DNA from 2 places in the Variovorax sp. RTB1 genome. Region 1 is predicted to be linked to the other one. Evidence: riboswitches for the same ligand, from Rfam matches in the RefSeq annotation. Region 1 holds a riboswitch; the other holds the start of a gene.
The links. Region 1 has a riboswitch for S-adenosylhomocysteine ahead of metH (methionine synthase). Riboswitches for the same ligand answer to the same signal wherever they lie in the genome.

Region 1 (15,837 bases):
GACCGAGGCACTGGTCGAAGGCGGCTCCGACGTCATCCTGGTCGAGACGATCTTCGACACGCTCAATGCCAAGGCCGCGCTGTTCGCGGTCGAGGAGTATTTCGACAACAGCGGCGAGCGGCTGCCACTGATCATCAGCGGCACCGTGACCGACGCATCGGGCCGCATCCTGAGCGGCCAGACCGTGACCGCGTTCTGGCACAGCATCCGGCATGCACAGCCGCTGGCCGTCGGCCTCAACTGCGCGCTCGGCGCGGCGCTGATGCGGCCGTACATCCAGGAGCTGGCCAAGGTCGCGGGCGACACTTTCATCAGCTGCTACCCCAACGCCGGACTGCCCAATCCAATGAGTGAGACCGGCTTCGACGAGACGCCCGAAGTCACATCGCGGCTGCTGCACGAGTTCGCCGCCGAAGGGTTGGTCAACATCGTTGGTGGTTGTTGCGGCACCACGCCCGACCACATCGCCGCCATCGGGCGGGCAGTGGCGCCGCTGCACGGACGCGTGCTGCGCAATGCGTTCTATCGCGAAGCCGCCTGATCGGAAGCGTCGCAATCTGCGTTCGATCGGCGACTCTGCGAGTCTTCACTTTCAGCAAATTTGTGAAGCGCAGATGAAGCTTGCGCTCCAAACGCAACGAGCGTGCACGCGGACGCTTCATGCCGCGTTGTTCGACAAGGCCAGGCCGGCACAGACGAGGTTAAGGCCGATTGACAACGCTTCAGACCGCGGCCTACCCTGACCTCGCACAAGGACTCAACATGAACAAGACAAATGCTCAGCGATGGATCGGCATCGGCGCCCTCGCGCTGATTCTTCCGGTCGCCGCCGCTGCACAGCAGGCCTTCACGCGCGGGCCCGTCAACTTGCGCGCCGGTCCCTCGGGCGACTACCCGACGGTGGCGCGGCTCGGTCCGGGCCAGCCGCTCGACGTCATCGGATGCACCAACGGCTACGGCTGGTGCGACGTCGTGTTGCCCGACGAACTGCGTGGGTGGGTCGCAGCTCAAAGCCTCGACTACGCCTACGAAGACCAGCGTGTGCCGTTGGCCACCTACGGCGCCAGCATCGGCATCCCGATCGTCGGCTTCGCAATCGGCAACTACTGGGCCGATAACTACCGCGATCGCTCCTGGTACGGCGACCGTCGCTACTGGGGCAATCGGCAACCGCCGCCCGTACAGGGTTGGCGACCGGAACGGCCGCCTGAACCGGGCTGGCGGCCGAATCCGTTTCCAGGTGGCGGTGGCGGAGGTGGCTATGGCCCGGGCTATGGTCCCGGCTACGGCCCCGGCTATGGCCCCGGTCGCCCCGGCAATCCCAATTTCGGCGGGCCCGGTGGCGGTCAGCCTCCCGGCTACCGGCCACCACCCGGCGGGAACTTCAACCCGCCGCAGCAGGGGTTTCGTCCCCAACCGATGCCGCAGCCCGGCTTTCGTCCGCTGCCGGGCGTCGGGCTCCAGCCGTCGCCGCCGCCAGCGCCTTCCAACACACCGCCGCGCAGCAATGGCTTCCAGAAGGACGGTCCCTGACCTGACCCACAGCGACTTCGCTCGCTGCTCACCCGCGGCGTCGCATCAGGTCGACGAAGCGGCTGGCGCCCAGCCCGAGCGGCCGCTCTTTCGACCACACGACGTCGACCCATAGGTCGAGTCCGTTGCTGAGGTTCTCAAAAGGAATTTCGACCAGCGCGCCAGCGGCTATGTGCGGTAGCACCACGTTGCGCGGCAACCAGCCCCAACCCAGGCCCGCCGCGATCAGGCTCAGTGCTGCGAGCGCGTTGTCGGTGCGCCAGGTGTCCCGCGCATAGACGAAGCGCGGATCGCTCGTCGCCAGATCACGCCCAGCGACGACGATCTGCCGCGTCGTGATGAGGTGTTGTTCACGCAGTTTGCCGGCGGCCTGTGCGAGCACGGGGTGCGCTGGCGCGATGACCGCGACCATCGTCTCGCTGCTCACTTCCTGAAAGCCTTCGCGACCGTCCAGGCTTGGCCGCTCGAACACGAGCGCCAGTTGCGCGCGACCGGTGTGCAGCATGTCGAGCGCATCGGCCTGCGGCGCCGCCAGCACCTCGACTTCGAGCAGGGGATGCTCTTGCGCCAGTGTGGCGAGCGCGGCGCTCCACGGTGCCGCCAGCAACTCAGGCGCGATGGCGAGCGTGAGTCGATGTTCCAGGCCCTGTGTCAGCGAAAGCGCTTGAACCTGCAACTGCCGCAACTGCGTTGCCAGCAACCTCGCTTGCGGCTCCAGCGAGCGCGCGGCGGCATTGGGTCGCGGCTCGCGGCCGGCGCGGTCGAACAGCGGCAAATCGAGTTCCGCTTCGAGGTTGGCGATTGCCATGCTGACCGCCGAAGGCACGCGGCCCAGCGCCCGAGCGGCGGCCGAGAACGAGCCTTTGTCGATGACAGAGAGAAAGACTTCGACGCTGTCGCTCGACCAAGCCATGCCGTCTTACCTATCAGTTAGATTGAAAGTAGATAACTTTATATGTCAGCACGCCAAACATAAAGTCGCCTCATGCAAGGTATCAAACGCCGCGTCGTCTACATCACCCTCTACGAAGGCATCGCCATCGTGGCCGCCAGCGTCGGGCTCGCGCTGATGTCGGGGCAGGGCCTCGGTCATTCGGGGGCGTTGGCCGTGGTCGCCTCGGTCATCGCCGTGCTCTGGAACCTGGCCTTCAACGCGCTCTTCGAGCGCTGGGAATCGCGGCAAGCCGTGCGTGGCCGCAGCGTCAAGCGCCGCATCGCGCATGCAGTCGGCTTCGAGGGCGGGTTGATCGCCTTTCTGGTGCCGGTGTTCGCCTGGGCGCTGGGCGTGAGCCTTCTGGAGGCGCTGGTGATGGACCTCGGCCTGGTCGTGTTCTTCCTGGTCTACACCTTCGTTTTCAATTGGGGCTTCGACACCGTTTTCGGTCTGCCCACATCGGCTGCAACGCCTTCCACGAGCGCTGCTCAGCCGGCCTGAACCAGCGCCGCACTGCGGCATGCAACACTCGCTCGATGTCATCTTTGGAATGGGCCGCGTCGGCCTTGCAGGCGTTCGACGGGGCTGTGGCCGCGAGCAAGGGATTTCGCAGTCGCGAAGGGCAGCGGCGCATGGCCGAACACGTGGCGCGCACGCTGAGCGTTGCCACGCTCGGCAAGGCTGAAAAGTCGAATCTTTCGCAAGAGTCGCAAATCGGCGCCGTCAGCGGCGCCGATGAGCCGGTCCGCGCGATTGCCGTGATCCAGGCAGGGACTGGCGTCGGCAAGTCGCTCGCCTATTGCGCACCTGCCATCGCGCTGGCCCTGGCGCGCAACACGCGCGTGGTGATTTCCACCGCTACGGTCGCGCTGCAAGAGCAGTTGGTGAACAAGGACTTGCCGGCGCTCGCCGCGCTGCTGCCCGAGCCGTTTCGCTTCGCGCTCGCCAAGGGCCGCGGTCGCTACGTGTGCAAGCTGAAGCTCGAACGCCTGACCGGCATGGCGGCGGATGGCGCCGACGCAGAGCACGGAAGCCACGGCGAAGAGGGCGACAACTTCGAAGACGACCTGTTCGCCGACGAAGAGGCCGGCGAGGGCGCGTCGCGCGCCGTGCGGCCACCGCATGAGGTCGCCGCGCGCCTCCAGTTCCATACCGGTATCGCGCAAGCGCTTAACCGCGGGGCATGGGACGGCGACCGTGATTCGCTCGACGCCCAGCCCGCCGCCGACCTCTGGGCACCGATGGCGGCCGACGCTGCGTCGTGCACCGGCAAGCATTGCCCATCGTTCAACGGCTGCGTCTACTACGAGCGCCGCAAGACGCTGGTCGGCGCGCAGGTGATCGTGGTCAACCACGACCTGCTGCTGTCGTCGCTCAACAACCGCTTGCTGCCCGAGCTCGACAACTGCCTGCTGATCCTCGACGAGGCGCACCATTTGCCGGCCACCGCGCTCTCGCAATTTGCCTGCCGCATGGACCTGGGCCGCCACGTGTGGGCCGAGCGGCTGGCCCAGCGTGCGGTGCGCGTTGGCGTGCGGCTGGAGGTGACCGAGGTGGCCGACATTCCGATGCATGCCTCGCAGATGCGACAGGCGCTACAACAGGTCGAGCGGCTGGTGATGGAACTGTACGGAGAAGCTCTCCAGACCGGCCTCGCGAACGCCTTCAACGCAACGGGTCGCAACACATCCCGGGCACGTTTGCCGCTCGGTGAACTGCCGGAATCGCTGCAGGGACCACTCGGTCGGGTGGCGCACCATGCTTCCGGATTTCTGGACGCGTTGCGTGTCATCGCGAGCGCGTTGCGAGCCGAAATGCGCGACCAGCCAGCACTCGCCCGCCGGCTGTCCGCCATGTATGCCCAACTCGGCGCGCTGGCGCCACGGCTCGAACAGACACTCGACACCGCTCAATTGCTGTTGCGCGACGCAACGCCCGGTGCAGCGCCGGCCGCCAAATGGTTCACGCTGGAAGTCGATGGCGACCTGGCCACGCTGCAAGCCCACGCGAGTCCGTTGCTGCCTGGAGCGACGCTGCGCAACAACCTGTGGAACAAGGTGCGCGGCGCAGTGCTCACATCGGCCACGTTGACCAGCTGCGGACGCTTTGATTTTTTCTTGCGCGAGTCGGGCCTGCACGGTTTGCACGAGGAAGGCGTCGCGACCACGCTCGAAGTGCCCAGCCCGTTCGACTACGCCAAGCAAGGCAAGCTCATCGCGGTCGAGACCCGAGCCGATCCTCGCGAAGCTGCCGCCTATGTCGCCGAGATGGTGAAAGCATTGATGCGCGATCTGGCCGATGTGCGGCACGGTGCGCTCGTGCTGTTCACCTCGCGGGAGCAATTGCGCATGGCCGTCGAGGCGCTGACGTCCCGCCTGAAGCCCATCGTGCTGCTGCAGACGGCGATGCCGCGCCAGCAGTTGATGGCCACGCACCGCCACCGCGTCGCCGAAGGCCTACCGTCGATCATCTTCGGCATGCAGTCGTTTGGCGAAGGGCTGGACCTGCCGGGCAAGCTGTGCGAATCGGTCTTCATCGCCAAGCTGCCGTTCGCATCACCCGACGATCCGGTGAGCGAAGCCCGCGCCGAGTGGCTGCGTACCGTCGGCCGCGATCCTTTCACCGAGTTGGTGGTGCCGGCGACGGCGATTCGTTTGGCGCAGTGGGTCGGTCGCGCGATCCGCAGCGAGGACGATCGGGCGAGCGTGTATTGCTATGACCGGCGGCTGGTTCGTACGTCTTATGGGCAACGGTTGCTGCAGGGCTTGCCGGCGTTTGCGCTGACGACTGTGCGTGCGTCGGAGGTGGCGGTGGTCGTTTGACCAAACCCTCACGCGGCATCGACGATCCGAAAGCCGCCTAAAATTAAGCCTCTCGAGGAGCGTTGCAGCGTTGACCGGTCTTTCTCAAGACCCGGTCACGTCAGGCTCGGGATCGCAACGACGCTCACCTGATTTCAAAAATCTACAGGTGAGCCCGTGTCCCAGATGTCCCCGAACTCCGAGTCCCCAGAGACCTCAGGTACTCCGATTCTTCCGCCGCTGATGCTCTCGGGCCTCGAACCGGTCACGATCGGCGAGGGCGCCTTGTTCGTCAACATCGGCGAGCGCACCAACGTCACAGGTTCGAAAGCATTTGCCCGGATGATCCTGAATGATCAGTTCGAGGAGGCGCTCGCGGTAGCACGCCAGCAAGTCGAGAACGGCGCGCAGGTAATCGACATCAACATGGACGAGGCCATGCTCGACAGCAAGGCTGCCATGGTCCGGTTTCTCAACCTGATCGCCAGCGAGCCCGACATCGCGCGCATGCCGATCATGGTCGACAGCTCCAAGTGGGACGTCATCGAAGCCGGTCTGCGCTGCATCCAGGGCAAGGGCATCGTCAACTCGATTTCGATGAAAGAAGGCGTCGACGGCTTCAAGCGGCAGGCCAAGCTGGTGCGGCGTTACGGCGCTGCAGCGGTGGTCATGGCGTTCGACGAAAAGGGCCAGGCCGACACCTACCAGCGCAAGATCGAAATCTGCGAACGGGCCTATCGCATCCTGGTCGACGAGGTCGGCTTTCCGCCGGAAGACATCATCTTCGACCCGAACATCTTCGCCATCGCGACCGGCATCGAAGAGCACAACAACTACGCGGTCGACTTCATCAACGCGACGCGCTGGATCAAGCAAAACCTGCCGGGCGCCCGCGTGTCGGGTGGCGTGTCGAACGTGAGCTTCAGCTTTCGCGGCAATGACCCGGTGCGCGAAGCCATCCACACCGTGTTCCTGTACCACGCCATCAAGGCGGGCATGGACATGGGCATCGTGAATGCCGGCATGGTCGGCGTGTACGACGACCTCGAGCCGGTGCTGCGCGAGCGGGTGGAAGACGTGGTGCTCAACCGCCGCGAAGACGCTGGCGAGCGCCTCGTCGAAGTGGCCGAGACGGCCAAGAGCGGCGCCAAGGACGAGAGCAAGAAGCTCGAATGGCGCGGCACGCCGGAGCACCCGGTGGCGGTCGACCAGCGCCTGTCGCATGCGATGGTGCACGGCATCACCGACTTCATCGTCGACGACACCGAGGAGGCCTACCAGATCATTTTGGCGAAAGGCGGCCGGCCGCTGCATGTGATCGAAGGGCCGCTCATGGCCGGCATGAACGTCGTGGGCGATCTGTTCGGCCAGGGCAAGATGTTCTTGCCGCAGGTGGTCAAATCGGCACGCGTGATGAAGTCGGCCGTGGCGCATTTGCTGCCCTACATCGAGGCGGAAAAACTGCTCGACGAAGCCGCGGGGCGCGATGTGCGCACCAAGGGAAAGATCATCATCGCGACGGTCAAGGGCGACGTGCACGACATCGGCAAGAACATCGTCACCGTCGTGCTTCAGTGCAACAACTTCGAAGTGGTGAACATGGGCGTGATGGTCCCGTGCCACGAAATTCTGGCGCGCGCCAAGGTCGAGGGCGCCGACATCGTGGGGCTCTCGGGCCTCATCACGCCGAGCCTCGAAGAGATGCAGTATGTCGCCGGCGAGATGCAGCGCGACGACCATTTCCGCATCAAGAAAATCCCGCTGATGATCGGCGGCGCGACCACCAGTCGCGTGCATACGGCCGTCAAGATCGCGCCGCACTACGAGGGCCCGGTCGTCTACGTGCCCGATGCCTCACGCAGCGTGAGTGTGGCGCAGAGCCTCCTTTCGGACAACGCCACCAAGTACATCGACGAACTCAACGCCGACTACGAAAAGGTGCGACTGCAGCACGCCAACAAGAAGCAGATACCGATGTGGTCGCTGGCGAAATCGCGGGCCAACAAGACGCCGATCGACTGGGCGAACTACACGCCGCCGGTGCCCAAGTTCATCGGTCGCCGCGTGTTCAAGAACTACGACCTGACCGAGCTCGCCAAGTACATCGACTGGGGCCCGTTCTTCCAGACCTGGGACCTCGCGGGTCCGTTTCCCGCCATCCTGAAAGACGAGGTGGTCGGAACCGAAGCCGTGCGCGTGTATGCCGACGGTCAGCGCATGTTGAAGCGCCTGATCGAAGGCCGTTGGCTCAGCGCCAGCGGCATCGTCGGTTTCTGGCCCGCCAACACGGTGAACGACGACGACATCGAGTTCTATACCGACGAGAGCCGCACCGAGGTCGCCATGACTTGGTATGGCATGCGCCAGCAGACCGAGAAACAGATGATCGATGGCGTGATGCGACCGAGCCGCTGCCTGGCCGACTTCGTCGCGCCGAAAGACAGCGGCCTGAAAGACTATGTCGGCATGTTCGCTGTTACCGCGGGCCTGGGCGTCGAGAAGAAGGAGAAGTACTTCGTCGACGACCTGGACGACTACTCGGCCATCATGCTGAAGGCGCTGGCCGACCGGCTGGCCGAGGCCTTTGCCGAATCGCTGCATCACCGCGTGCGCACCGACCTCTGGGGCTATGCGCCGCACGAAGGCCTGAGCAACGAGGACATGATCGCCGAGAAGTACCGCGGCATTCGTCCGGCGCCCGGCTATCCGGCCTGCCCCGACCACAGCGTCAAGCGCGAGATGTTCGAAGTCATGCAGTGCCAGGACATCGGCATGACGCTAACCGAAAGCCTTGCGATGACGCCCGCCGCCAGCGTCAGCGGCTTCCATTTGAGCCATCCTCATTCGACGTACTTCAACGTCGGCAAAATCGGGCATGACCAGTTGCAGGACCAGGCGGCGCGCAGGAAACAAAGCGAGGCCGAGTTGGAGCGGCTGCTGGCCCCGAATCTATAACCCGTCGGCCGGTGCGTCCGTGGCCGGCGACCGGGAGTTTCTATTTTCCAGAAGTTGATTTTTGCAGCGGCGCACTACGCGGCGCTGGCGGTGTTCGTCGTGAGCTGTTGGGGCTACGGGCGCGCCGTGTTGTCCCGCATCGGCGCGCCCACGCCGGCCGACGTTTGGCTCGAAGCCGGTATGACCGCCACGCTCGGGGTCGGCCTGTTCATCTGCGCGTTTCAGGCATTGGCCATCGCGGGATTGTTCGGCGTGACGGGCGTTCTCGTGCTGGTCGCTATCGGCATCGGCGCTGCGGCGCTGCAAGTGCCGGCATGGCGGCGGCAATTGCGTGAGCGTGCCGCGGCTGCTACCTTTCCTTCCTCCTGGGGCGCCGACGCGCCGATGTCGTGGCTCGACAAAGCCGCACTCGCCGCGCTCGCGCTGATCGCTCTTCCGGCGCTGGTCGCACCGCTCGCACCGCCCGCCGTCTTCGACGAACTGATGTACCACCTGCCGTACGCGCGCATGCTGGCGCAGACCGGCGCGCTCGGCATCCACGACTGGCTGCGCTACCCCTGGTTTCCGTACAACTACAACCTGCTCTATGCCGCCGCGCTGCTGGTCGGCGACGACGTGCTGCCGCACTTCCTGAGCGCGCTCGCGGGCGCGCTGTCGGTAGGGATGGTCTATCGGCTCGGACGACAGCACACCAGCCGCACGCTCGCGCTCGCCGGCGCCGCCATCTGGCTCGGCCTGGGCGACTACGCCAGTGCGCTGATCGACATGGGCGTCGCACTGTTCGTGCTGGCCGGCTGCGTCGCGCTGTGGTGGTGGCGCGAGGCGCAGGATGCGAAGAGTCCGCAAGCGCCGCGCTGGCTGGTCGTGGCGACATTTTTCTTCGGCGTGGCGGCAGGGTGCAAGTACCAAGCGCTGACTTTTCTTCCGTTGGTCGCGGTGTTCGTGCTGTGGCGCGAGCGTCGGCCCAAGGTGTTGGCGCTCGCGCTGTTGAGCTTCTTGCTGCCGTGCATCTACTGGTACGCGCGCAACGCCATCACGACGGGCGACCCGTTCAACCCGATCGGCGCGCGCCTGTTCGGCTTCACCAACTGGAACGCCGCCGACTATCAGAACCAGTTCGACGACGTGAAGGCGCACGCGGCATGGCCGAACCTGGCGATCTGGGGCGTCGTGCTGGCGCCTTTGAGCCCATGGTTCAGGCGGTCTGCGGCGGTGCGCGCGGCGGTCGTGTTCTGCGCCTACTCGCTGGTCGTCTGGCTCGTGACGTCGCGCTATCCGCGCTACATGACGGCGTCGTACCCGTTGGTCGCGCTCATGTCTGCGCTGGGCTGGGCCGTGTTCTTCAAGGCGATCGCTTCGGGCGTTCGCAAGGCCGCACCGGCGTTCGCGGCGTGGTCACGATGGTCGACGGTCGGCGTTTGGGTCGGTGGGCTGTTGATCGTCACGCTCGCCGCCATGTCGGTGCAACAGACATTCAAGAGAGGCGCCATGGTCTCGCTCACGCAGGACACGCGCGATGCCTTCCTGCGCGTGAACGTGCCGGGCTATGAAGTGATGCGCTACCTGCGCGAGCATCCGCACGGCAAGCTCTATCAGGTGGCGCTGAGCGAGGCGATCTACTACGGCCCCGACGAGGTTTGGGGCGACATGCTCGGGCCGTGGCGCTACGCCGATTTTCTGGCTGCGCCGCCAGCCGAGATGGCGCGCAAGTTCATGTCGCTGGGCTTCGGTTCTCTGGTCGTCGCCTCGCCCTATGTGGCGGGCCTCAGCAGCAAGCCCGGCTTCGACAAGCACTTCGTTCCACTGTTCGAAAAGGACGGTGCCAAGGCCTACCGTATCCTCGCGGACGCGCCATGACCGAACTCTCCTTACTTTCCCTGCGCATCGCCGCCGTCATCCCGTGCTTCAACGAAGCGCTCGCCATCGCCCAGGTGATCGCCGAATTCAGGGCTGTCCTGCCCGAAGCGCAGGTCCACGTTTTCGACAACCACTCGACCGACGACACCGCCGCAGTGGCACGCGCCAGCGGGGCGCGCGTCACGCACGTGGCGCTGGCCGGCAAGGGCAACGTCACGCGGCGTATGTTCGCGGATGTCGAGGCCGACGTGTACGTGATGGTCGATGGGGACGCGACCTACGATCTGGACGGCGTGCGCCCGATGATCGATGCGCTGGTGGCAGGCAACCTTGACATGGTGGTCGGCTATCGCGTCGACGACGGCGCCGATGCCGAGACCTACCGGGCTGGCCACCGGCTCGGCAATCGCATGTTGACCGGCGCTGTCGTCGGACTCTTCGGCGGCCACCTCACCGACATGCTGTCGGGCTACCGGGTGTTCTCGCGCCGCTATGCCAAGTCGTTCCCGGCCGTGTCGGCGGGCTTCGAGATCGAGACCGAACTGACGGTGCACGCGCTCGAACTGCGCATGCCCTTCGCCGAACTGCCGGTGCGCTATCGCTCGCGGCCCGAGGGCTCGCACAGCAAGCTGTCGACCTACCGCGACGGCTGGCGCATCCTGAAGACGATCTGCAAGCTGTTCGTGAGCGAACGGCCGCTGCAGTTCTTTGCCAGCATCGCAGGGATGCTGGCGCTCGTGTCGCTGCTCGCCGCCCTGCCGCTAGCGCTCACTTACGTCCAAACTGGTCTGGTGCCGCGCTTGCCGACGGCCGTGCTGCTCACCGGCAGCATGCTGACCGCCATGCTCGCCTTCGTTTGCGGCGTGGTGCTGCACACGGTGACCATCGGCCGGCGGGAAGCCAAGCGGCTGCGCTACCTCGCGATTCCGGGCGTGCGACACGCTGTCGAGCCTTGAAGCATCCATCGATGTGCAGTGATCCGGCGATCAAAGCGCGATGAAGCTCGGTCGTGAATTCCTGACCTTCGCTGCGGTGGGCATCGTCGGCCTGGGAGTCGACGTCGGCGTGCTGTACCTCGCTGCGCCGGTGCTCGGCTGGTATGCAGCACGCGTCATGTCGTTTCTGGCCGCGGCCAGCACGACGTGGGCGCTCAACCGGCGCTACACCTTCGCGGCGCGGTCGTCAGACACGTCGATCGTGCGTGAGTACCTCGGCTATCTGGTGACGATGCTGGGCGGCGCCGTCATCAACTACGCGGTCTACGTCGCGACCCTGCACTGGATCGACGGTCGCTGGGCACCCGCGCTCGGCGTGGCGCTCGGCAGCTGCGCCGGCCTCACGCTGAACTTCCTGTCGGCGCGGCAGCTGGTGTTCAAGGCCCGGCGCGGTCCCTGACTGCGAACCGCGGCGCTACGCAGGGTAGGGCAGGGCAGGCTAGTCGAGCAGCGGCTCGAGCCCCGACGCGCTGTCGATTTCGGTGGGCTTGTAGAGCTTGTGCGCCGCCGCCGGGCCGGGGACATCGGTGACGACGACCAGGCGCCATTGGTCTGTCGTCTTGGCGCACGCGCGCTCTTGCGCCGAGAGCTGAAAGCTGGCCATCCCCGCCGCTGTGCCTTTCACCGCGAGCTTGAGCAACGTGGCGCCCTTCTTGTCCTTCACCTCGATGTCGTAGCCGAGGTTCTGGCCGACCACGTTCTCAGGCTTGTATCCGTAGCCCGCGAAGTGGCGCGTCAGATACTCCAGCGCGGCCGTCTGCAGCTCTTCGCGGGAGGCGACGACCACCACGACTTCCGGCGGCGGCACCGGAACGCCGCCCCGCGCACGTGCGGCCTGCATGTCTTCGTCGGTGGGCAGCCAGCCGCGCGCGCCGCGCACCAGCACTGCGACCTTCAGGTCGGCATCCCACGAAGCGACGTGCCATTCCTGCTCGTCTGGGACACGTGTCGAGACTTTGGCCGCCTTGTCCGTTTCCAGGTCTGCAATCTCGATGCGGTTCGTCTGCAATACGGCCCGCACGCCTTGGCCCGCGTCGAGCGACCGCTTGAGCAAAGTCAGACGGTCTTTGGCGCGCTGAATCTGCTGGGCGCTTCGCTCCCCGCCGTCCAGCCGGCGCTGCGCATCCAGCGACTCGAGATAGAACCAGCGCCCATCGCCGGAGATGCTGACCAGCTCCGCCCAGACGGTGGCGATCACGTTGTCGCCGGTCGCCAGCCAGGCGTGGTCGCCGGCTTTGTCGCGCGCTTCGAACACGCCCATGCGGGCAATGATTTCGACAGGCGTGCGTTTTTCGCCCGTGAGGCGCTTTTCGTTGATGAGGGCCAGGACGGCGGGTTCGACTTCTTTTTCCATGCGGGAGGGAATCTGCGGGTTGTGACCGTCTCAAGTATGCCGCGAAGCGCTCTGGCCATTGTCGGGTGGCTCGCGCAGAATTCGTTTCGGGTTCGGCTTCGCTCAATTTTCAGGAGATACGAAATGACCCCTAAAAACACGATTTGTATTTGGTACGACGGCACCGCGTTGGACGCCGCCACCTTCTACGCCAAGACGTTCCCTGACAGCGCGGTGGGCGCCGTCCACCATGCACCGGGCGACTATCCCGATGGCAAGCAGGGCGATGTGATGCTGGTCGAGTTCACCGTTGCGAGCATCCCCTGCATCGGTCTGAACGGGGGCCCGCATTTCAAGCACAGCGAGGCGTTCTCGTTCCAGATCGCGACCGACGACCAAGCCGAGACCGATCGCTTGTGGAATGCGATCGTCGGCAACGGCGGTCAGGAAAGCGAGTGCGGATGGTGCAAGGACCAATGGGGATTGTCCTGGCAGATCACGCCGCGCGTACTGATGGCTGCCATCGCGGACCCCGATCGCACGGCGGCCAAGCGCGTGTTCGACGCGATGATGACCATGAAGAAGATCGACGTCGTTGCGATCGAGGCGGCGCGGCGGGGCTGAACGGTCGCCGGGCCGATGCCCGACAACGCGGGGCGCTGGTGGCGCTCAGTGCGCGCCGGAAACTACCGTCGGCACCTCGGTCGCAGGCGGTGTATTGCGACTCCGGCCGCAACGCACGATGCCGTCGATCATCACCATGCCGACGCCGGGAATGTCGCCGATCTGCACGCTCTCCAGCAGGCCCGACGCGGGCGAATGCTGCGCCCTGTCCATGAACACGAAGTCGGCATCGCGGCCGACTTCGATCAGGCCGCTGTTCAGATTGCGGATGCGCGCCGTGTTGCCGGTCGCAAAGCAGAACACCTGCTCTGCCGGAATGTTGGCGAAGGCCGAGATGAACGACACCATGCGCAGGATGCCGAGCGGTTGCACACCCGAGCCTGCAGGGCCGTCGGTGCCGAGGATCACGCGGTGCGGGCACTTCAGTTCCATGGCGGCGCGGGCCGCGGCGATGGCGGTTTTCTCGTTGCCGTTGTGCACGATCTCAATGGCGCGCGAACTCTTCTCGCACAGCTCGCACACATGCGCTTCGGGCAGCGAGGTGTGGCCGCCGTTGATGTGGCCGATGATGTCGGCGTCGGCTTCGAGCACTACGTCCTTGTCGATGTAGCCCGAGCCCGGCACCGAAGGGCCGCCCGTGTGGATGGTGCTCTGGATGCCGTACTTGCGGGCCCACGCGACCATCTCCTTGGCTTCGTACCCGGCCTTGACCGTGCCCAGTCCCACTTCGCCCAGCAGTCCGACGCCGGCTTCGGCCAGTTCCTTGAAGTCGCTCTCGACCATGCCTTTTTCGATGACCGGCGCACCGGCCAGCACCTTCACGCCGGCCGGGCGAAAGTTGTCGAACGCGCGTTGCGCCGTGATGGCGAGCGCCTTCAATCCGACGATGTCCTTCGGCCGACCTGGCAAGTGCACTTCCCCGGCCGAGATCATGGTCGTCACGCCGCCGTTCATGCTCGACTCGATCCAGCCGAGCTGGCTCTGACGCGGCGTCCAGTCGCCGAACACCGGGTGCACGTGGCTGTCGATGAGACCGGGCGCCACGGTGGTCTGGTGGCAGTCGATGACGGTCTTGGCACCCTCGACGTCCAGGTCCTTGTACTTGCCGACCGCGACGATCAAACCGTCGTTCACCACGATGGTGTCGGCATCGAGAATGGGCTTGTCGATGTCGCCCGAAAGTAGCAGGCCTATGTTCTGGATGACGACTTTGCCCGACTTGCCGCCGGTTGCGATTTCTGCCATTTCTTGACCTCGTGGGGGACTGTTGTTGGTTCATCGGGGACGCCGGCATCGACCGTGCGCAGCACGGTCTCGATGACGAAGTCTTCCCAGTGCGACACCGCTTCGGGCGTTTCGAGCGGCTCGCCCAGAAACGCAGTGAGCGTGTGTCGGTTCGACGTATAGAAGTAGCCGGTCGATGCGATCAGCAGATACAGATCGCGGGCGGCGACGTCGGCACGAAAGAGCCCTTGCGCCACGCCACTGGTGAGCAACTGCTGGATGATGGCGATGGCCTGCGAGGAGTACTCGCGCGCTCGCAGCGACTTGGCGATGTGCCGGCCCTTGTGCAGGTTCTCGGTGTTGAGCAGCGTGACGAACTCGGGGTTCTTGCGGTAGTAGCCGAGCACGAAGCGGATTACCGCGGTGAGCGATTCGACGGGCCGCGTGGCATCGAGTTCGATCGAGGCCTCGGCCTCGTCCATGCGCCGATAGATGCCTTCGAGCACCGCGATGAAGAGGCCCTCTTTGCTGCCGAAGTAGTAATAGATCATCCGGTCGAACGACTTGGCGGCTTTCGAGATTTTCTCGACACTGCCGCCGTCGTAGCCGTACTTGGCGAAGACCTTGGTGGCGGCCTTCAAGATCGAATCGCGCGTGGCCTGCGCCGCAGCCTCGCGCACGCCGGTGCGGCGTGTGGGCTTGGCGGCGGCCTTGCGCTCCATTATTTTTCAGCGAAGGCGCGTTCGATGACGAAGTCGCCGGGCGTCGAAGTATTTCCTTCTTTGAAACCCTTCGCTTCGAGCATGTGCTTTAGATCGACCAGCAGGCCGGGGCTGCCGCACAGCATGACCCGGTCTTCGGCGGCGTTGATCGGCGGCAATCCCAGGTCGTCGGTCAGCTTGTTGCTCTCGATGAGCTCGGTGATGCGGCCCATGTTGCGGAACTCTTCGCGCGTCACGGTCGGGTAGTAGAGCAACTGCTTTTCGATCATCTCGCCCAGGATTTCGTGCTTGGGCAAATGATCGGTCACGAGGTCGTGGTACGCCAGCTCGTCGATCTGGCGCACGCCGTGCACCAGGATGACCTTCTCGAACTTCTCGTACGTTTCCGGGTCGCGGATGATGCTCATGAACGGTGCGAGGCCGGTGCCGGTGCCGAACAGATAGAGCCGCTTGCCGGGCAGCGTGTAGTCGATCAGCAGCGTGCCCGTGGGCTTGCGACCCACGATGATGGTGTCGCCCGGCTGGATATGCTGCAGCTTCGAGGTGAGAGGGCCGTCTTCGACCTTGATGCTCAGGAACTCCAGGTGCTCTTCGTAGTTGGGGCTCACGATGCTGTAGGCGCGCAACAACGGCTTGTTGTTCACCTTGAGGCCGATCATGGTGAAGTGGCCGTTCGAGAAGCGCAGGGAAGGATCGCGCGTGGTGGTGAAGGTGAACAGCCGGTCGGTCCAGTGGTGGACGGTAAGGACACGTTCTTCGCTGAATGCACTCATACGGGATTCGATGTTGGTTGTGAACAGAAGTCGGTCATCCGATTGTCCTAGGTTGCCAAAAGCCTTGCGAACCCGCTTTGGAAACG
Region 2 (15,837 bases), on a different contig from region 1:
CAGGTCGAGCAGCGCCTGCAAGGCGTCGGGCGTGATGGCGCCGTCGGTGGTGAGCGTGTCGTCGATGTCGGTCAAAACACCCAGCAGGCCGCGCCGGGCGTTCCACGACCATCGCGCCAACGGCAGCATGGCGGCCTGCGCCAGCTTCAGCCGGCGCTTTGCAGCGCCAGCCCGGCGTGCTCGCGCAACGGATGAAAGTGGACCTTGGGGAAGCGTTCCTGCGCGAGCCGCACGTCGTACGGCGACGTGCACAGGTACGCAAGCGTGTTGGCCGCGTCGAGCGCCATGCGTGCCGGGTAGGCGTTGACGAAGTCTTTAAGTTCCGCCGGCGTGTCGGCAGTGATCCAGCGGGCGCCGGTGTACTGGCAACCTTCGAGCCGTACGTCGACGTCGTACTCGCCCTTCAGCCGGTGCTGCACCACTTCGAACTGCAGCTGGCCGACAGCGCCGAGCAACATCGGCCCGCCGATCTCGGGGCGGAACACCTGGATCGCACCTTCTTCTCCGAGCTGCGCCAAGCCTTGTTGAAGCTGCTTGGTACGCAGCGGGTTCTTCAGGATCACCGTCATGAAGAGTTCGGGCGCAAAGAAGGGCAGGCCGGTGAACATCAGGTTGGCGCCATCGGTGATGGTGTCACCGAGCTGCACGCCGCCATGCGTGGTGAAGCCAACGATGTCGCCGGCATAGGCCTCTTCGACCGCCTCGCGGCGCTGGCTCATGAAGGTGACGACGCTGGTCGGCCGCAGTTCTTTCGACGTGCGCTGCACCTTCAGCTTCATGCCCGGCGTGTACTTGCCCGAGGCCATGCGCACGAAGGCGATGCGGTCTCGGTGCGATGGATCCATGTTGGCCTGGACTTTGAACACGACGCCGGCGAAGTCCTTGTCTTCCGGCTGCACTTCCTTCACCACAGGCTGGCGATTGACCAGCGTGGTGCTGGTGCGCGACTGCGGCGGCGGCGCCAGATCGACCAACGCATCGAGCACTTCCATCACGCCAAAATTGTTGACGCCAGAGCCGAAGAACACCGGCGTCTGCTTGCCCGCGAGAAAGGCTTCGCGATCCCACGTCGGCGAGGCACCGGCTGCCAGTTCCATGCTCTGCTCGGCAGATTCGAACTCGCTGCCGAAGCGCTTGATGAGCTCGGCGCGGTTGTCGAGGCGAATGGTTTCGAACTCCTGCGGCAGTCGCTCCTTGCCGGAGTCGAACACCGTCATGGTCTGGGTGCGCAGATTCATGATGCCGCCGAAGGATTTGCCCTGGCCGACCGGCCAGGTCATCGGCACGCAGGGCATGCCGAGCTCGCGTTCGATCTCGTCCATGATGTCAAGCGGCTCGCGCACTTCGCGGTCCATCTTGTTGACGAACGTGATGATGGGCGTGTCGCGCTGCCGGCAGACTTCGATCAGGCGGCGCGTCTGGGCTTCGACGCCGTTGGCCGCATCGATCACCATCAAAGCCGAGTCGACGGCGGTCAGCACGCGGTAGGTGTCTTCTGAAAAGTCCTTGTGGCCGGGCGTGTCGAGCAGGTTGATGACGTGGTCGCGGTACAGCATCTGCATGACCGATGAGGCCACCGAAATGCCGCGCTGCTTTTCGATCTCCATCCAGTCGGAGGTGGCGTGCCGCGTGGCCTTGCGCGCCTTGACCGAACCGGCAATCTGGATCGCACCTGAGAACAGCAAGAGCTTTTCAGTGAGCGTGGTCTTGCCGGCGTCTGGGTGGGAGATGATCGCGAAAGTGCGACGGCGACGGGTTTCGGAGGCGAAAGACAAAGTGGGCAATCTGCGGGGGGATTGCCCGATTTTACGGATGCGCTCCTGGCTTCTCCCGCACGGGGCTAGCGCGACGCCACAAAGCCGTAGTCATGCCGGTCGCGTCGAGCGCGCCGGCAGCCCTCTCACTTGCGCTGCAGCAGCTTGGTCACTTCGTCGACGTTGTCCTGCACCCGCTGGCGCACGACTTCGAAAGCGTCCTTCTGCGACTTGGCCGCCAGGTCGGCCAGCTCCTTGATGTCGTCGATGGCACGCTGGAACGACGCGCGACCCAGTTCGTCGAGCTTGGCAAGATTTTCTTTCGGGTCTTTGCCTGGGGCCGCCTTGGCTGCGGACTGCCATTCGGCAATCGCGCTCTTGATCATCTCGGTCTGACGCTGCACCACCGTCTGCAGGCCCTTGTACGACTTTTCGTTGGCCTGCATCACGGCCTGAAGGTCCTTGCGACCGCTGTCGAGCAGCTTGCTGCCGGCGCCGGTCAGGTTGACGCTCTGCAGACGCTCGGCCATGCCCTTGAGCATGTCGGCCGGGCTGGGGATTTTGGTGTTGCCCTGCGAAGCGGTGGGCTGGGCGGCAGCTTTCTTGGCGGTGGCCATGGGAGTCTCCTGAGGTTTGAGGAAGGCGGACGCCGCGCCTGTCGATGCGGAAATCCGTTGCCACGATACGCCGCAGCGGCGCGGCTGCGGCGGTTCTCTTCGCCAATTTACTTCCGGGATTTCCCTTGGATTACATCGGCGGCGTGAAGCCGTTGCGGCCGGCCAGCACGCGCAGTGCCGTCGGGGTGCCGTTGCGCTCTTGCGCGTTGATCAGCACTTTCGCGCCGGGGACCAGCAGGGCGTCGGTTACGGGCTTAAAGGTCACGACGGGCACGTTCGGCGGAACGATGAGCGTCTTTTCACCGCCCTTGTAGCTGAGCTTCAACTGCTGGCCGCCGCGCACGTTCTTCGGCGCCGCGGCGAGGTCGGCCACCGTCGCATTGGTCATGGTGCTCTGCGGCTGCAAGTCCCATGGGAAATGGCCTTCGCCGGTGCCACGCGCTGCTTCAGGGAACACCAGCACTTCGAGCGCTTTTTGCGTGCCGTCCGCCTGCGGCATCGCTGCCGTGCCGATGAAGCTCCCTTGCTTGATGTCGCTCAGCTGGATTCGGTAGACCTCGGAGATCGGCATGTCGGCGACCCGTGCCAGCGAAACGACTTCGCCGCCACGGTCTTTGACGATGACCTGCTTCTGGTCTGCGTAGACGACGGTGCCGCGAATGCGCACTGTCGGCGCCGCAGCAGGTGCCGCCGCCGGGCTTTGAGCGGCAGCTGTGACGGGAAGCGTCCCGAGAGCGAACAACGACGCCGAAGTCAGAAGGAGGGAGGCAAGCGGTGAAAGCGTGCGGAAGGAAGAGGTGGGGGGTTGGATCATCGCCAGAGCCTAATGCGACCTGAGAATTTCGGCTTGTCGGCGGTAACGCCGACCCTTCCGGGCGGTGACGCACGCAATCGGGCGTCTGCGCTAAAATCCGTCGTTCCGAGGAGCGTTGCAGCGCCATCAGGCGTGAGGCTCGGACCACATCGCAACCACGCTCAACCGCTGTTCTCGCGGTGAGTCGATCTACAGGTCTACCTTCCCGAGCGCGGCGGCAATTCTCAAACTTGCTTTGGAGTTCTCATGAGCGCTGTTCTCGAATCCGCATCCGCCGTCGCAATCCCTCTCAAATTGACCGATCAGGCCATCGCCGACATCACGCTGGCCGCTTGGGGCCGCAAGGAAATCCGCATCGCGGAGACCGAAATGCCGGGCCTGATGGCCATTCGCTCCGAGTTCGCGAAGTCGCACCCGCTCAAGGGCGCGCGCATCACCGGCTCGATCCACATGACGATTCAGACCGCGGTGCTGATCGAAACGCTGCAAGCCCTCGGTGCCGACGTCCGCTGGGCATCGTGCAACATCTTCTCGACGCAAGACCACGCAGCCGCTGCCATCGCAGCCGCCGGCACGCCGGTTTTCGCCGTCAAGGGCGAGACGCTGACCGACTACTGGGACTACACCCACGCCATCTTCGACTTCGGACCCAAGGGCTCTAAGGGCGAAGGCCCCAACATGATCCTGGACGACGGCGGCGACGCCACGTTGCTGATGCATCTGGGCCAGCGCGCTGAAAAAGACCTGGGCGTTCTCGCGAACCCGACCAGCGAAGAAGAGCGCATCCTGTACGCCGCGATCAAGGCCAAGATCGCTGTCGACAGTACCTGGTACACCCGCAAAGCCGCCGAGATCATCGGCGTGACCGAAGAAACGACCACGGGCGTTCATCGCCTGAACGAGATGTCGGCGAACGGCACGCTGCAGTTTCGCGCCATCAACGTGAACGATTCAGTCACCAAGAGCAAGTTCGACAACCTGTACGGCTGCCGTGAATCTCTGGTCGACGCCATCAAGCGCGCGACCGATGTGATGATCGCCGGCAAGGTGGCGGTCGTGGTGGGCTACGGCGACGTGGGCAAGGGCTCGGCACAAGCGCTGCGCGCCCTGTCGGCGCAGGTATGGGTCACCGAGGTCGATCCGATCAATGCGCTCCAGGCTGCAATGGAAGGCTACAAGGTTGTGACCATGGAATACGCTGCCGACAAGGCGGATATCTTCGTGTCGGCGACCGGCAACCTGTCCGTCATCACGCACGACCACATGGTCGCCATGAAAGACCAGGCCATCGTTTGCAACATCGGTCACTTCGACAACGAAATCGATGTCGTGTCGATCGAGAAGTACGAGTGGGAAGAGATCAAGCCGCAAGTCGACCACATCACCTTCCCGGACGGCAAGAAGATCATTTTGCTGGCCAAGGGTCGCCTGGTGAACCTGGGCTGCGGCACGGGCCACCCGAGCTTCGTGATGTCGTCGTCGTTCGCCAACCAGGTCATCGCGCAGATCGAGCTTTTCACCAAGCCCGACGCGTATGAAGCCGGCAAGGTCTACGTGCTGCCCAAGCACCTCGATGAGAAGGTCGCGCGCCTGCACCTGAAGAAGGTCGGCGCCATGCTGACCGAACTGACGCCAGCGCAAGCGGCCTACATCGGTGTCGATAAAAACGGCCCTTACAAGCCTGACACCTACCGCTATTGATAGCGCATGCGCGCTGATCAATTGTTGGTGGAGCGCGGCATGGCCGCGTCTCGATCGCAGGCCGTTCGCTTGATTGCGGGCGGTTTGCGCTGGCGCGATGCGGGCAGCAGCGACGCATGGCGTGACGTGGCCAAGAACCGCGACGACCTGCCTGAATCGGCCGAGCTCGACCTGGTCGACGGCGCCGAAGCGCGCTACGTTTCGCGCGGAGGACTCAAGCTCGAAGGGGCTTTGAAGACCGCAGGCATCGATGCGACGGGGCTGCAGTGCCTCGACATCGGCCAGTCGACCGGAGGCTTCACCGATTGCCTGCTGCAGCACGGTGCGGCGAAGGTGGTCGGCGTCGACGTCGGTCACGGCCAGTTGCACGCGAAGCTGCGCGAAGACGAGCGTGTGATCGCGGTCGAAAAGGTCAATGCGCGAGCGCTGACCGCGGTCGACCTGATCGCTTCGAGTGTCGACGCCGAGGACGACCCCGAGACGATGGAAATCGAATTCGAGCCGCGCTTCGACCTGATCGTGGGTGACCTCTCGTTCATTTCGCTGACGCTGGTGTTGCCGGCGGTGGTGCCTTTTCTAGCAGCCGATGGCCGCATGCTGATGCTGGTCAAGCCGCAGTTCGAACTGCAGCCGGGCCAGGTCGGCAAGGGCGGCATCGTGCGCGATGCGGCGATGTACCCGATCGTGGAGGCACGCTTGCGCGAAGCCTGCGCTGCGCTGGGACTGCGTGTTGTGCAGTGGTTCGACAGTCCGATCGTCGGCGGCGATGGCAACCATGAGTTTTTCATTCACGCCGTTCGCGCGGACGGCGCTCCAGGAGCCGGCGATGCGCCTTCCGCTCAGCTTTGAATTTTTTCCGCCGAAGACGGTCGAGGGCGCGACCAAGCTGCGTGCAGTCCGGCAGCAGCTCTACACGCGAAAGCCCGAATTCTGCTCGGTGACGTATGGCGCCGGAGGCTCGACGCACGACGGCACCTTCAACACGGTGCGTGAAATTCTGGGCGAGGGCGTGGATGCGGCGAGCCACTTTTCGTGCATCGGTTCGACCAAGGCAACCGTGCGCATGCAGTTGGCCGAACTCAAGGCGATGGGCGTCAAGCGGCTGGTCGCATTGCGCGGCGATTTGCCCAGCGGCTACGGCGTTGGCGGCGAGTTTTTGTACGCAAGCGATCTGGTCTCGTTCATTCGCGAAGAGACAGGTCGCGACTTTCATATCGAGGTCGCTTGCTACCCTGAAGTGCACCCGCAATCGCGCTCGCCCGAGGCCGACTTGCGGGCTTATGCGGCCAAGGTCGAAGCGGGCGCCGATTCGGCCATCACGCAGTATTTTTTCAGTGCCGAGGCCTACTTCCGCTTCGTGGATGAAGCCCGCAAGTTGAAGCTCGACGTGCCTGTCGTGCCGGGCGTCATGCCGATCACTAACTCGACCCAACTCATGCGTTTCTCGGACGCCTGTGGCGCTGAGATTCCTCGCTGGATTCGTCTTCGGCTGCAGGGTTTTGGCGACGATACGGCGTCGATCAAGGCGTTCGGACTCGATGTCGTCACCGACCTGTGCGTGCGACTGCGAGACGGCGGCGCACCTGCCCTTCATTTCTACACGATGAATCAGGCTGCTGCGACCTTGGGAGTTCTGGAGCGCATCGAGTGAATGTCGCGTGCCCGGCCGCCCGCCATGCGGGGTGGACCGGATCGCGTCGCGCGCTGCGAGGCGCGCTGGCCGGTTTGCTGTGTCTGCTTGCGGCCTGCGGCACACCGCCGCCCGATGCCAATGCGCCCAAACCTGACGCGTCAGCGGATTCATCGGGGCGCTTTCGGTTACGGCCGTTGCCACGCGAGCTTGCGGTGCCGGCCGGTGCCGCTCCACGTTCGCAAGTGCCATCGGTGCGCTACGAGCTCTCCATCTCAGGAACTGGCGAACTCTCGCCGGACGATGGCGTCCCCGGTGACGGAAGCCCTCGCGAAATCTTCGAGCGCGGTGGCGCTTCCTGGTACGGCATCCAGTTTCACCAGCGCAAGACTGCCAACGGAGAGCGCTTCGACATGACCGCATTCACGGCCGCTCACAAGACACTGCCATTCAACACGCGTGTCTGCGTGCGAAGCCTGGTGAATGGCAAGGAGGTGTTGGTGCGGATCAACGATCGGGGGCCCTATGCGCTGGGTCGCATCATCGATCTGAGCCGCGCTGCGGCAGATCAGATCGGGCTGACGTCAATGGGGATCAAGCAGGTTGCGTTGTCGGTGATCGATAAGAAAGACATGCGTTGCAGCGGCGCGGCCGTCGACTTCGCCGATGCGCCGATGGCGGGTGATTCTGCGGCGTCGCCTTCGAGCACGCGGAAGGTACCGGTCAAGCCATCGAATCGCAAACGCCGCTAGATATCGGCGTTGAATGAACGGTCGCAGAGGCGCCGAAACTCAGCCGCCGCTGTCGAGCGAAAACGCCGCATGGCGGTCTTGCGCCAGAAGCTCTACCAACTGAGGCAACGCCGCGGCCAATTGCGGTTTCAAGGTAAACGGCGGATTGATCAAAAACATGCCGCTGGCTGGCAGGCCGGGTCGCTTAGTCTCGCCAGTGGGCGTAGATGTCAGCTTGCTGGACTTTACGGTGAGCGTCGCGTGCAACCACGACTTACCGGCCTTGGTCGCCATCGTCTTGAGGCGGCGCGGCAAATCGTGCGCTTCAGGCCTCGGAATGATCGGATACCAGACGGCGTAGGTGCCGGTGGCGAATCGCTTGAGCGCTTCGGCCGCGAACTCGAGCACGCGGCCGTAGTCGCTTTTGATCTCGTAGCTTGGGTCCATCAGCACCAATGCGCGACGCGATGGTGGGGGCAAGAATTTGCTGGCGCTCAAGAAACCGTCTTCGCGCAGGACGGCAATCTGCCGACCTGCGTCGAGTTGCGCGATGTTGGCGTCGAGGGTTTTGGCATCGGTGGGATGCAACTCGTATAGTTTCAACCGGTCATGGTCCCGCAACAGATGCTGGATGATGAAAGGCGAGCCAGGATAGATCTTGGCGCCGCCTTTCGGGTTGAAGTCGGCGATGACGCCGAGGTAGCGGGCGATGGCGTCCGCGAGGGGCGCGCCGTCTTTCGGCTTGGCTGCCATCAGTCGCAACAGACCTTCCGCCGCCTCCCCGCTGGTGTCGGCGTAGTCGCCATCCAGACGGTACAAGCCGGCGCCGGCATGCGTGTCCACCACGGTCAGCGCCGCGTCTTTTTCGAGCAAATGAGTGAGCGTGGCGATCAACACCGTGTGCTTGAGCACGTCGGCGTGGTTGCCGGCGTGGAAGGCGTGGCGGTAACTGAACATGGGTCGATGGTACCCGCCAGCGCCGAATCTTTATATAATAGAAGGCTTCGCAGCGCTTTTGTGGCCCCGCGGCGAAGCGTGAACCCCACCTAAGAGATTCCCGTCAGAGGAACGCCGACCGTGGAAAAGGGCCCGCCAAACCCTCTTTTAAAGAGAATCTCATGACCAAAACTTTCAGCGCCAAACCCGCTGACGTGGTGCACGAGTGGTTTGTGGTTGACGCGACCGACAAGGTCCTCGGACGAGTAGCCAGCGAAGTTGCTCTCCGTTTGCGCGGCAAACACAAGGCCATTTACACGCCTCACGTCGATACCGGTGACTTCATCGTCATCATCAACGCAGCCCAGCTTCGTGTCACCGGTGCCAAGCCGATCGACAAGATCTACTACCGTCACTCGGGCTACCCGGGCGGTATTTCGGCTACCAACTTCCGCGACATGCAAGCCAAGCATCCCGGCCGCGCGCTGGAAAAGGCCGTCAAGGGCATGCTGCCCAAGGGGCCCCTCGGCTACGCCATGATCAAGAAGCTCAAGGTCTACGGTGGCGCAGAGCACCCGCATACCGCGCAACAGCCCAAAGTGCTGGAAATTGCAGGCTTGTCCACCAACGCCCAACGTGAGGCCGCCAAATGATCGGTGAATGGAACAATGGCACCGGCCGTCGCAAATCGAGCGTCGCCCGTGTGTTCATGAAAAAGGGTACCGGCAAGATCACGATCAATGGCAAGGACATTCAGGCCTACTTTGGTCGCGAAACATCCATCATGATCGCGAAGCAGCCGCTGTTCCTGACGAACAACGTCGAAGCTTTCGACATCATGATCAACGTGAATGGCGGCGGCGAATCGGGCCAGGCCGGCGCGGCGCGCCACGGCATCACCCGTGCGTTGATCGACTACGACGCGACGCTCAAGCCGGTGTTGAGCCAGGCTGGCTTCGTGACGCGCGATGCGCGCGAAGTCGAGCGGAAGAAGGTCGGCTTGCACTCTGCTCGCCGCCGGAAGCAATTCTCGAAGCGTTAATTCGCTTTTGGAGCTGCTGTTTGGGCTTACTGCCCTCGCAGTCAAAACGCCGCCTTCGGGCGGTTTTTTGTTTGTTGCAGTAGCATTGCCTTCATTGGCTGCACGTGCTCGCACGTTTGGCCGCACTTACAGGAGTACTCACATGAGCGCCGTTGCCGAAAATATCGTTTCTGAAATGCCTGTTCCGAATATGCCGGAACCGATTTTGTTTACTGACAGCGCCGCCGCGAAGGTGGCTGACTTGATCGCCGAAGAAGGCAACCCTGAACTCAAGCTGCGTGTCTTCGTGCAGGGTGGCGGATGTTCTGGTTTCTCGTATGGTTTTACGTTCGACGAGATCACCAACGAGGACGACACCACGATGACCAAGAACGGCGTCTCGCTGCTAATCGACGCCATGAGCTACCAGTATCTGGTGGGCGCTGAGATCGACTACAAGGAAGATTTGCAGGGCGCCCAGTTCGTCATCAAGAACCCGAACGCGACCAGCACTTGCGGCTGCGGCTCCAGCTTCTCAGCCTGAGATTTGCAGAAGTTCTTCGCGTTTGTTTGAACAGCCGCCTAAGGGCGGCTTTTTGTTGCCTGAGTTTTTGCGATGACGCTTCCTGTCGGATCTAATTCAACGCCCATTTCTCCGGTGCCCCCTTCGGCGCCAGCACCGGGCTATCGCAAAAGTCTGCTCTGGCTCGTCGCCATCGGCTTTTTCATGCAGACGCTTGACGCGACCATCATCAACACCGCATTGCCCGCCATGGCGGCGAGCCTGGGCGAAAGCCCGTTGCGGATGCAGTCGGTCGTGGTGGCCTATGCGCTCACGATGGCGATGCTGATCCCAGCCTCGGGCTGGATCGCCGACCGTTTTGGTACGCGCCGCGTCTTCTTCTCCGCCATCTTGTTGTTCGTGCTCGGGTCGGTGCTTTGCGCCGCATCGCATGGCATCGGTCAACTCGTCGCGTCACGGGTGCTGCAGGGGCTCGGAGGCGCCTTGCTGCTGCCGGTAGGACGGTTGTCGCTGCTGCGTACGGTGCCGCGCGCCGAGTTTTTGCAGGCGATGAGCTTCGTCGCGATTCCGGGGCTCATCGGACCGTTGCTCGGCCCAACGCTGGGCGGCTGGCTGGTGCAGTACGCGTCGTGGCACTGGATCTTCTTGATCAACGTACCCGTGGGTCTGGTCGGCTGCATTGCAACGCTCAGGCTCATGCCCGATCTGCGCGGCGCCGTACGGCATCGCTTCGACGGGGCAGGCTACGCGATGCTCGCCTTTGGCATGGTCGCGATTTCGCTGGCGCTCGACGGCGTCTCGGGTGCCGGCATGCGGCAAGTCGGCGTGCTGATGTTGTTGATCTTCGGTTTCGCCAGCATCGTCGCTTACTGGCTGCACGCTAGCCGGCGCGCCGATCCGCTCTTTGCGCCGTCGCTATTCAAGGTCCAGACACTTAGCATTGGCTTGATCGGCAATCTGTTTTCGCGCCTAGGCAGCGGCTGCATGCCCTTTCTGGTGCCGTTGCTGCTGCAGGTGTCGATGGGCTATTCGCCACTGCAGGCGGGGTTGATGATGTTGCCGATCGCGCTGGCAGGCATGGCGATGAAGCGCTTCACCACGCTGCTCATCACGCGCTATGGCTACCGAAAGGTGCTGGTCGTCAACACGGCGCTGGTCGGCGTGACGATGGCGTCCTTCGGGCTTGCCGCGCCGGGCCAGCCGATCGTGCTGAACATCTTGCAGCTCTTGGCTTTTGGTGCGGTCAATTCATTGCAGTTCACCGCCATGAACACGATCACCTTGAAAGATCTCGACGGTAGCATGGCGAGCACCGGTAACAGCCTGCTGTCGATGGTGCAGATGCTGGCCATGAGCCTCGGCGTGGCCGCTGCAAGCGCGGTGCTGGCGGGCTACACCGGCATCTTCGGTGGCACTGCGCCGATCACGTCGATCGAAACGCTGCATGCTTTTCAGGCGACGTTCGCTAGCATGGGATTGATCACGCTGGCATCGACGCTGATCTTTTGGCATCTGCCCGCGGAAGCCAGGGCCATTCGACCGGCACAGCCCGAGGTGTCCGGCCAAGGCTGAAGCGCCGACTGCTGCGACCAGCGGCCAGCGGCCAGCGACCAGCGACCAGCAACCAGCAACCAGCAACCAGCAACCAGCAACCAGCACAAGCTACCCGCCACGCCGCCCCTTGGGTCCACCAGCAAGTCCAGGCCAGGCAGGCCTCCAGTCAAGCAGGGTAGATGGCGCCCAGCACCCGCGCGCCCTTGGCGCCGGTCACGCTGGCAAGGTTGCCCGTCTCTCGGCGCACCGTACAACGGGCCAGCCACGCAAATGCTGCCGCTTCGACCTGTTGTGGTGGCAGTCCCCGTTCAGCCGACGACTTCAGCTCGACACCGGGGAGCAGTGCGCGCAACCGGGCGAGCAGGTGGTCGTTCAGCGCTCCGCCGCCGCACACGATCAAGGTCTTGCTGTCGGTGCCGTAGCGGATTACGCCCGCGGCACAGCAACTGGCAGTCAGCTCGGCAAGCGTTGCCTGCACATCCGCGGCATCAGCGCTGCTGGCGTGCTGCAACTGCGCGGCGAGCCAGGTGGGATTGAATCGGTCGCGCCCGGTGCTTTTCGGAGGCGCCTTGGCAAAGTAAGCATCGCGCAGCAGCCGCTCGAGCAAGTCGGGTAGCACTCGCCCGCTGGCAGCCCAAGCGCCGCCAGCGTCATATGGCTGGCCCAGGTGGGTTTGACACCAGTGGTCCAGCAGCGCATTGCCGGGGCCGCAATCGAAGCCGAGCACGGTGATCGCTTCGCCCGATGTGGCAGGCAGCAAACTGAGGTTGGAAATACCACCGAGATTCAGAACAGCAACGGCGTCGTTTTCTAGCGCGAACAGCGCGCGATGGAACGCTGGCACCAGCGGTGCGCCCTGACCGCCGGCTGCGACATCGCGGGTCCTGAATTCAGCAACGACGTCGATGCCGGTCAGTTCGGCGAGCAGCGCGGGGTTGTTGAGCTGAAGCGTGTAGCCAATATCGTCGAATTCGCCTGGCCGATGGCGCACCGTCTGGCCATGGGCCCCGATGGCGGCGATGGCTTCGGCACCTACGTTGGCCTGGTCGAGCAAATCCTGCGTGACCGCTGCGTACACCCGCGCCAGCGCGTTGCCCGCGAGCGCCGCACGATGCAGCTCGTTGACGCCATCGGGTGTGTTCAGCGCCAGCAATTCGGTGCGCAGTCCGACCGAGAAAGGCGCCGTGGCGTGCGCCTTGACCGTAATGCCGCCGGCCGAGAAATCGGCGATGACGCCGTCGACGCCGTCGAGTGAAGTTCCCGACATCAAGCCGATGAACAGGTTGGCCATCTGCAGATCGGCCATTTTGTTGTGTTCGATGGTGCGGTCGGTCAGTCGGCGCTGGCCTGGACCACAGAGAACGCGGCTGCCAATTCGGTGCGCGTTGCGACCGCCAATTTCTCGAACGCGGGACGCGATGCTGCCGCGATCGGCGTCATGTCGCCGTCCTGTTTGGCGATGACCGCCGGATCGGTGTACTCACCGTTCACTCGGTACTCGAAGTGCAGATGCGGGCCGGTCGCCCAGCCCGTACTGCCGACAGCACCGATGAACTGGCTTTGGGCCACGCTCTGCCCGACCTTGACGTCCATGCGGCTCAGATGCGCATACACGGTGCTCAGGTCGTTTCGGTGCTTGACGATGATGATGTTGCCGTAGCCACTTTGCTGCCCAGCGAATTCGACAACGCCATCGCCGACGGCTCGAACCGCCGTGCCCGAAGGTGCCGCGAAGTCAATGCCGTTATGTTGACGCCAGGTGTTCAAAATCGGGTGCATCCGCATCGCGAAACCGCTAGAGATGCGCGAAAACTCGACCGGCGAACTCAGGAACGCGTGACGCAAGCTGTCGCCGTTCGGCCTGAAGTAGCCACCCTTGCGGCCCGGCTCCTGGAACCACAGCGCCTGGTGGATGTTGCCGCCGCTTTCGAACTCCGCCGCCAAAATACGGCCGCTGCGCATCGACTGGCCGTCGGCTTCGAAGGTTTCGTAGACGACAGCGAATCGATCGCCCTTGCGCAATTGACGGAAGTCGACATCGCCCGCGAAGACGTCGGCCAACTGGCTCGCGACAGCATCGGGAATGTTGGCATCGTCGGTTGCCGCAAAGAGCGACGTCCGGACCACGCCGCTCGCCAGGCGTGTACCGGCGGTCAGTGTGTCGGCTTCGGAACGCAGGATGAAGCCGACGCCCGCGCTTTCGACGACGAGGCGCTTGAAGCCGTCGCCGTCAGGAATCCAGCGTGCACTCAGCTTCTTGAGCCGATCTTCGTGCGTGACTTCGGCAGTGACAGTACGGCCGGCCCGGCTCAACAGCGCGGAGCGCGCCTCGGCGTTGCCGCGGATGTACGCCGATGCGGCCGGATCGCTTACGCCAAGGCGCCCGAGCAGCGCTTCAGCGGTGTCGCTCGAGCGCGTGGTTTCGCTGCGGAACAGTGTGAAGCTGAAAGCGTCTAGCGCCTCGGTCTGTGTTGAAACAGCAAGCGGCGTCACCGTTTCAAGCACCTGCTTTACCGGAATCTTGGCCGCGTCGGGGCCAAGCGAAGCAACCGCGAATGCACCACCGCCTGCGGACATCAAGACCGCTGCAATCACTGCGGTGATCTGCCTTGGGTACGTCCGGAATGTGTAGGCCACACGGGAAGCAAACAGCTCCTCGGCGGCAAGAAATCTGTCAATCAAAGCTCAAAAATCCAGATCAGGTTTCAGCGAATCCGTGAAGCAGAAGGCCTCAAGACGGAGGCGGCAACACGGCGCGGAAAAAAGCGCCGCTTAGAATCCGGCGCTTGCAAAGTCGGGCTCAGTATAGCTTCGGCAATACCCAAATCAGCCACAAAAGCCCAATGAATGCCGGTTCTGTTACATCCCAAGTCCTCTCCGATGGCGTAGGAAGAGCTCTCGAAATCTCGCTGCGTGGGGCTGAAGAATTGCTGCCCCAGGATGAGTGGATCAAAAAGCTTCAGCGCGCCGAGGCCACCGGCCAGACGCTGCGCATCAAGCTCGGCCTCGATCCGACGGCTCCGGACATTCATATCGGTCATACGGTGGTGCTGAACAAGCTGCGGCAGCTGCAGGATCTGGGCCACACCGTCATTTTTTTGATTGGCGACTTCACGACGACGATCGGCGACCCGTCCGGACGCAACACGACCCGGCCGCCGCTCACGCGCGAACAAATCGAGGCGAACGCGCAGACGTACTACCGTCAGGCCAGCCTGGTGCTCGATCCGTCCAGAACCGAGGTTCGATACAACTCTGAGTGGAGCGACCCGTTGGGCGCGCGCGGGATGATCCAGCTGGCGGCCAAATACACCGTCGCCCGGATGATGGAGCGCGACGATTTCAGCAAGCGATTCAAGGCGGGCCAGTCGATCTCTGTGCACGAGTTCCTGTATCCGTTGATGCAGGGCTACGACTCCGTGGCGCTCAAGTCGGACCTCGAGCTCGGCGGCACCGACCAAAAGTTTAACCTCTTGGTCGGGCGTCACCTTCAACAGGAGTATGGCCAAGAGCCGCAGTGCATACTCACTATGCCTTTGCTCGAAGGGCTCGATGGCGTCGAAAAGATGTCGAAGAGCAAGAACAATTACATCGGCATCAGCGAAGCGCCAAACACCATGTTTGCCAAGGTGCTATCGATTTCCGACGTGCTGATGTGGCGCTGGTACACCTTGCTGAGCTTCAAATCGCTCGCCGAGATCGCGGCGTTGAAGGCCGAGGTCGAAGGCGGGCGCAACCCGAAAGATGCCAAGGTCGCGCTCGCCAAGGAAATCACCGCGCGCTTTCACAGTGCCGCGGCAGCCGACGCGGCGGAGCAGGATTTCGTCAATCGCAGCAATGGCGGCGTGCCCGACGACATTCCTGAACTGACGCTGGAAGGCGCGCCGCTCGGCATCGCCCAACTGCTGAAGCAGGCCGGGCTGGCGCCGTCGACCTCAGAGGGCAACCGCCTGATCGAAGGCGGTGGTGTTCGTCTCGACTCGGTCGTCGTCAACGACAAGGCGCTGAAACTGCCAGCGGGCAGTTATGTGGTGCAGGTCGGGAAGCGCAAGTTCGTTCGCTTGACCTTGCGCTGAGCAAAGGCTGCGCCGGGTTCGAGCCCCGCCCGCCGTTCAGCGCACTTCGATCGTCACCCGTCGATTTCGCGGCTCCGGCGAATCGTCGGCGGTCGGTACCGCGAGTTCGCGTTCGCCGCGGCCGACCGCTTCGATCCGTGCCGCCGGAAACTGCCTGTCGATGAACATCTGACGCACTTGCTGCGCCCGGCGCATCGACAACTCGTCGTTAGACACGACTGCCCCAACCGTGTCGGTGTAGCCGGTGATCACGATATCGCTGCCGGCGCGTGCCATTGCCACCATCAACGCGGTGGTCATCTCGCGTTGAGATTCGGGCATCAGCGACGTGTTGCCTGCGTCGAAGTACACCGCGTAGCGCTGGGGTGCGGGCGGAACGAGGTCGAACAGCATGGTGTTGTCGGTGCGGACCCGTGCTGCATCGGTGTGGTCGAGCGAAGGCGCGCCGGTGCGGCCTGCTTTCACGGTGGCGCGCTGGTA

Region 2: it holds a riboswitch for S-adenosylhomocysteine, as region 1 does, so the genes downstream of both, ahcY (adenosylhomocysteinase) here and metH (methionine synthase) in region 1, are expected to answer to the same signal.

Annotation. Positions count from the first base shown of each region.
Region 1 covers NZ_JASJXG010000001.1:163,015-178,851, forward strand. Annotated here, with positions in the region: gene QN397_RS00780 (homocysteine S-methyltransferase family protein) at 1-541, shown strand, start outside; gene QN397_RS00785 (SH3 domain-containing protein) at 763-1,533, shown strand; gene QN397_RS00790 (LysR family transcriptional regulator) at 1,562-2,446, opposite strand; gene QN397_RS00795 (PACE efflux transporter) at 2,519-2,968, shown strand; gene dinG (ATP-dependent DNA helicase DinG) at 3,004-5,289, shown strand; S-adenosyl-L-homocysteine riboswitch at 5,338-5,422, shown strand; gene metH (methionine synthase) at 5,455-8,223, shown strand; gene QN397_RS00810 (ArnT family glycosyltransferase) at 8,278-10,080, shown strand; gene QN397_RS00815 (glycosyltransferase family 2 protein) at 10,077-11,036, shown strand; gene QN397_RS00820 (GtrA family protein) at 11,077-11,475, shown strand; gene QN397_RS00825 (protein NO VEIN domain-containing protein) at 11,515-12,429, opposite strand; gene QN397_RS00830 (VOC family protein) at 12,553-13,032, shown strand; gene QN397_RS00835 (amidohydrolase family protein) at 13,078-14,277, opposite strand; gene QN397_RS00840 (TetR/AcrR family transcriptional regulator) at 14,223-14,978, opposite strand; gene QN397_RS00845 (ferredoxin--NADP reductase) at 14,978-15,751, opposite strand.
Region 2 covers NZ_JASJXG010000004.1:58,557-74,393, forward strand. Annotated here, with positions in the region: gene QN397_RS04120 (HAD-IIB family hydrolase) at 1-129, opposite strand, end outside; gene QN397_RS04125 (peptide chain release factor 3) at 147-1,775, opposite strand; gene phaP (TIGR01841 family phasin) at 1,901-2,371, opposite strand; gene QN397_RS04135 (hypothetical protein) at 2,502-3,185, opposite strand; S-adenosyl-L-homocysteine riboswitch at 3,287-3,355, shown strand; gene ahcY (adenosylhomocysteinase) at 3,432-4,886, shown strand; gene QN397_RS04145 (TlyA family RNA methyltransferase) at 4,893-5,735, shown strand; gene metF (methylenetetrahydrofolate reductase [NAD(P)H]) at 5,713-6,537, shown strand; gene QN397_RS04155 (septal ring lytic transglycosylase RlpA family protein) at 6,534-7,268, shown strand; gene QN397_RS04160 (23S rRNA (adenine(2030)-N(6))-methyltransferase RlmJ) at 7,308-8,204, opposite strand; gene rplM (50S ribosomal protein L13) at 8,366-8,836, shown strand; gene rpsI (30S ribosomal protein S9) at 8,833-9,225, shown strand; gene erpA (iron-sulfur cluster insertion protein ErpA) at 9,368-9,748, shown strand; gene mdtD (multidrug transporter subunit MdtD) at 9,821-11,299, shown strand; gene QN397_RS04185 (anhydro-N-acetylmuramic acid kinase) at 11,448-12,572, opposite strand; gene QN397_RS04190 (M23 family metallopeptidase) at 12,614-13,963, opposite strand; gene tyrS (tyrosine--tRNA ligase) at 14,125-15,357, shown strand; gene QN397_RS04200 (OmpA family protein) at 15,394-15,837, opposite strand, start outside.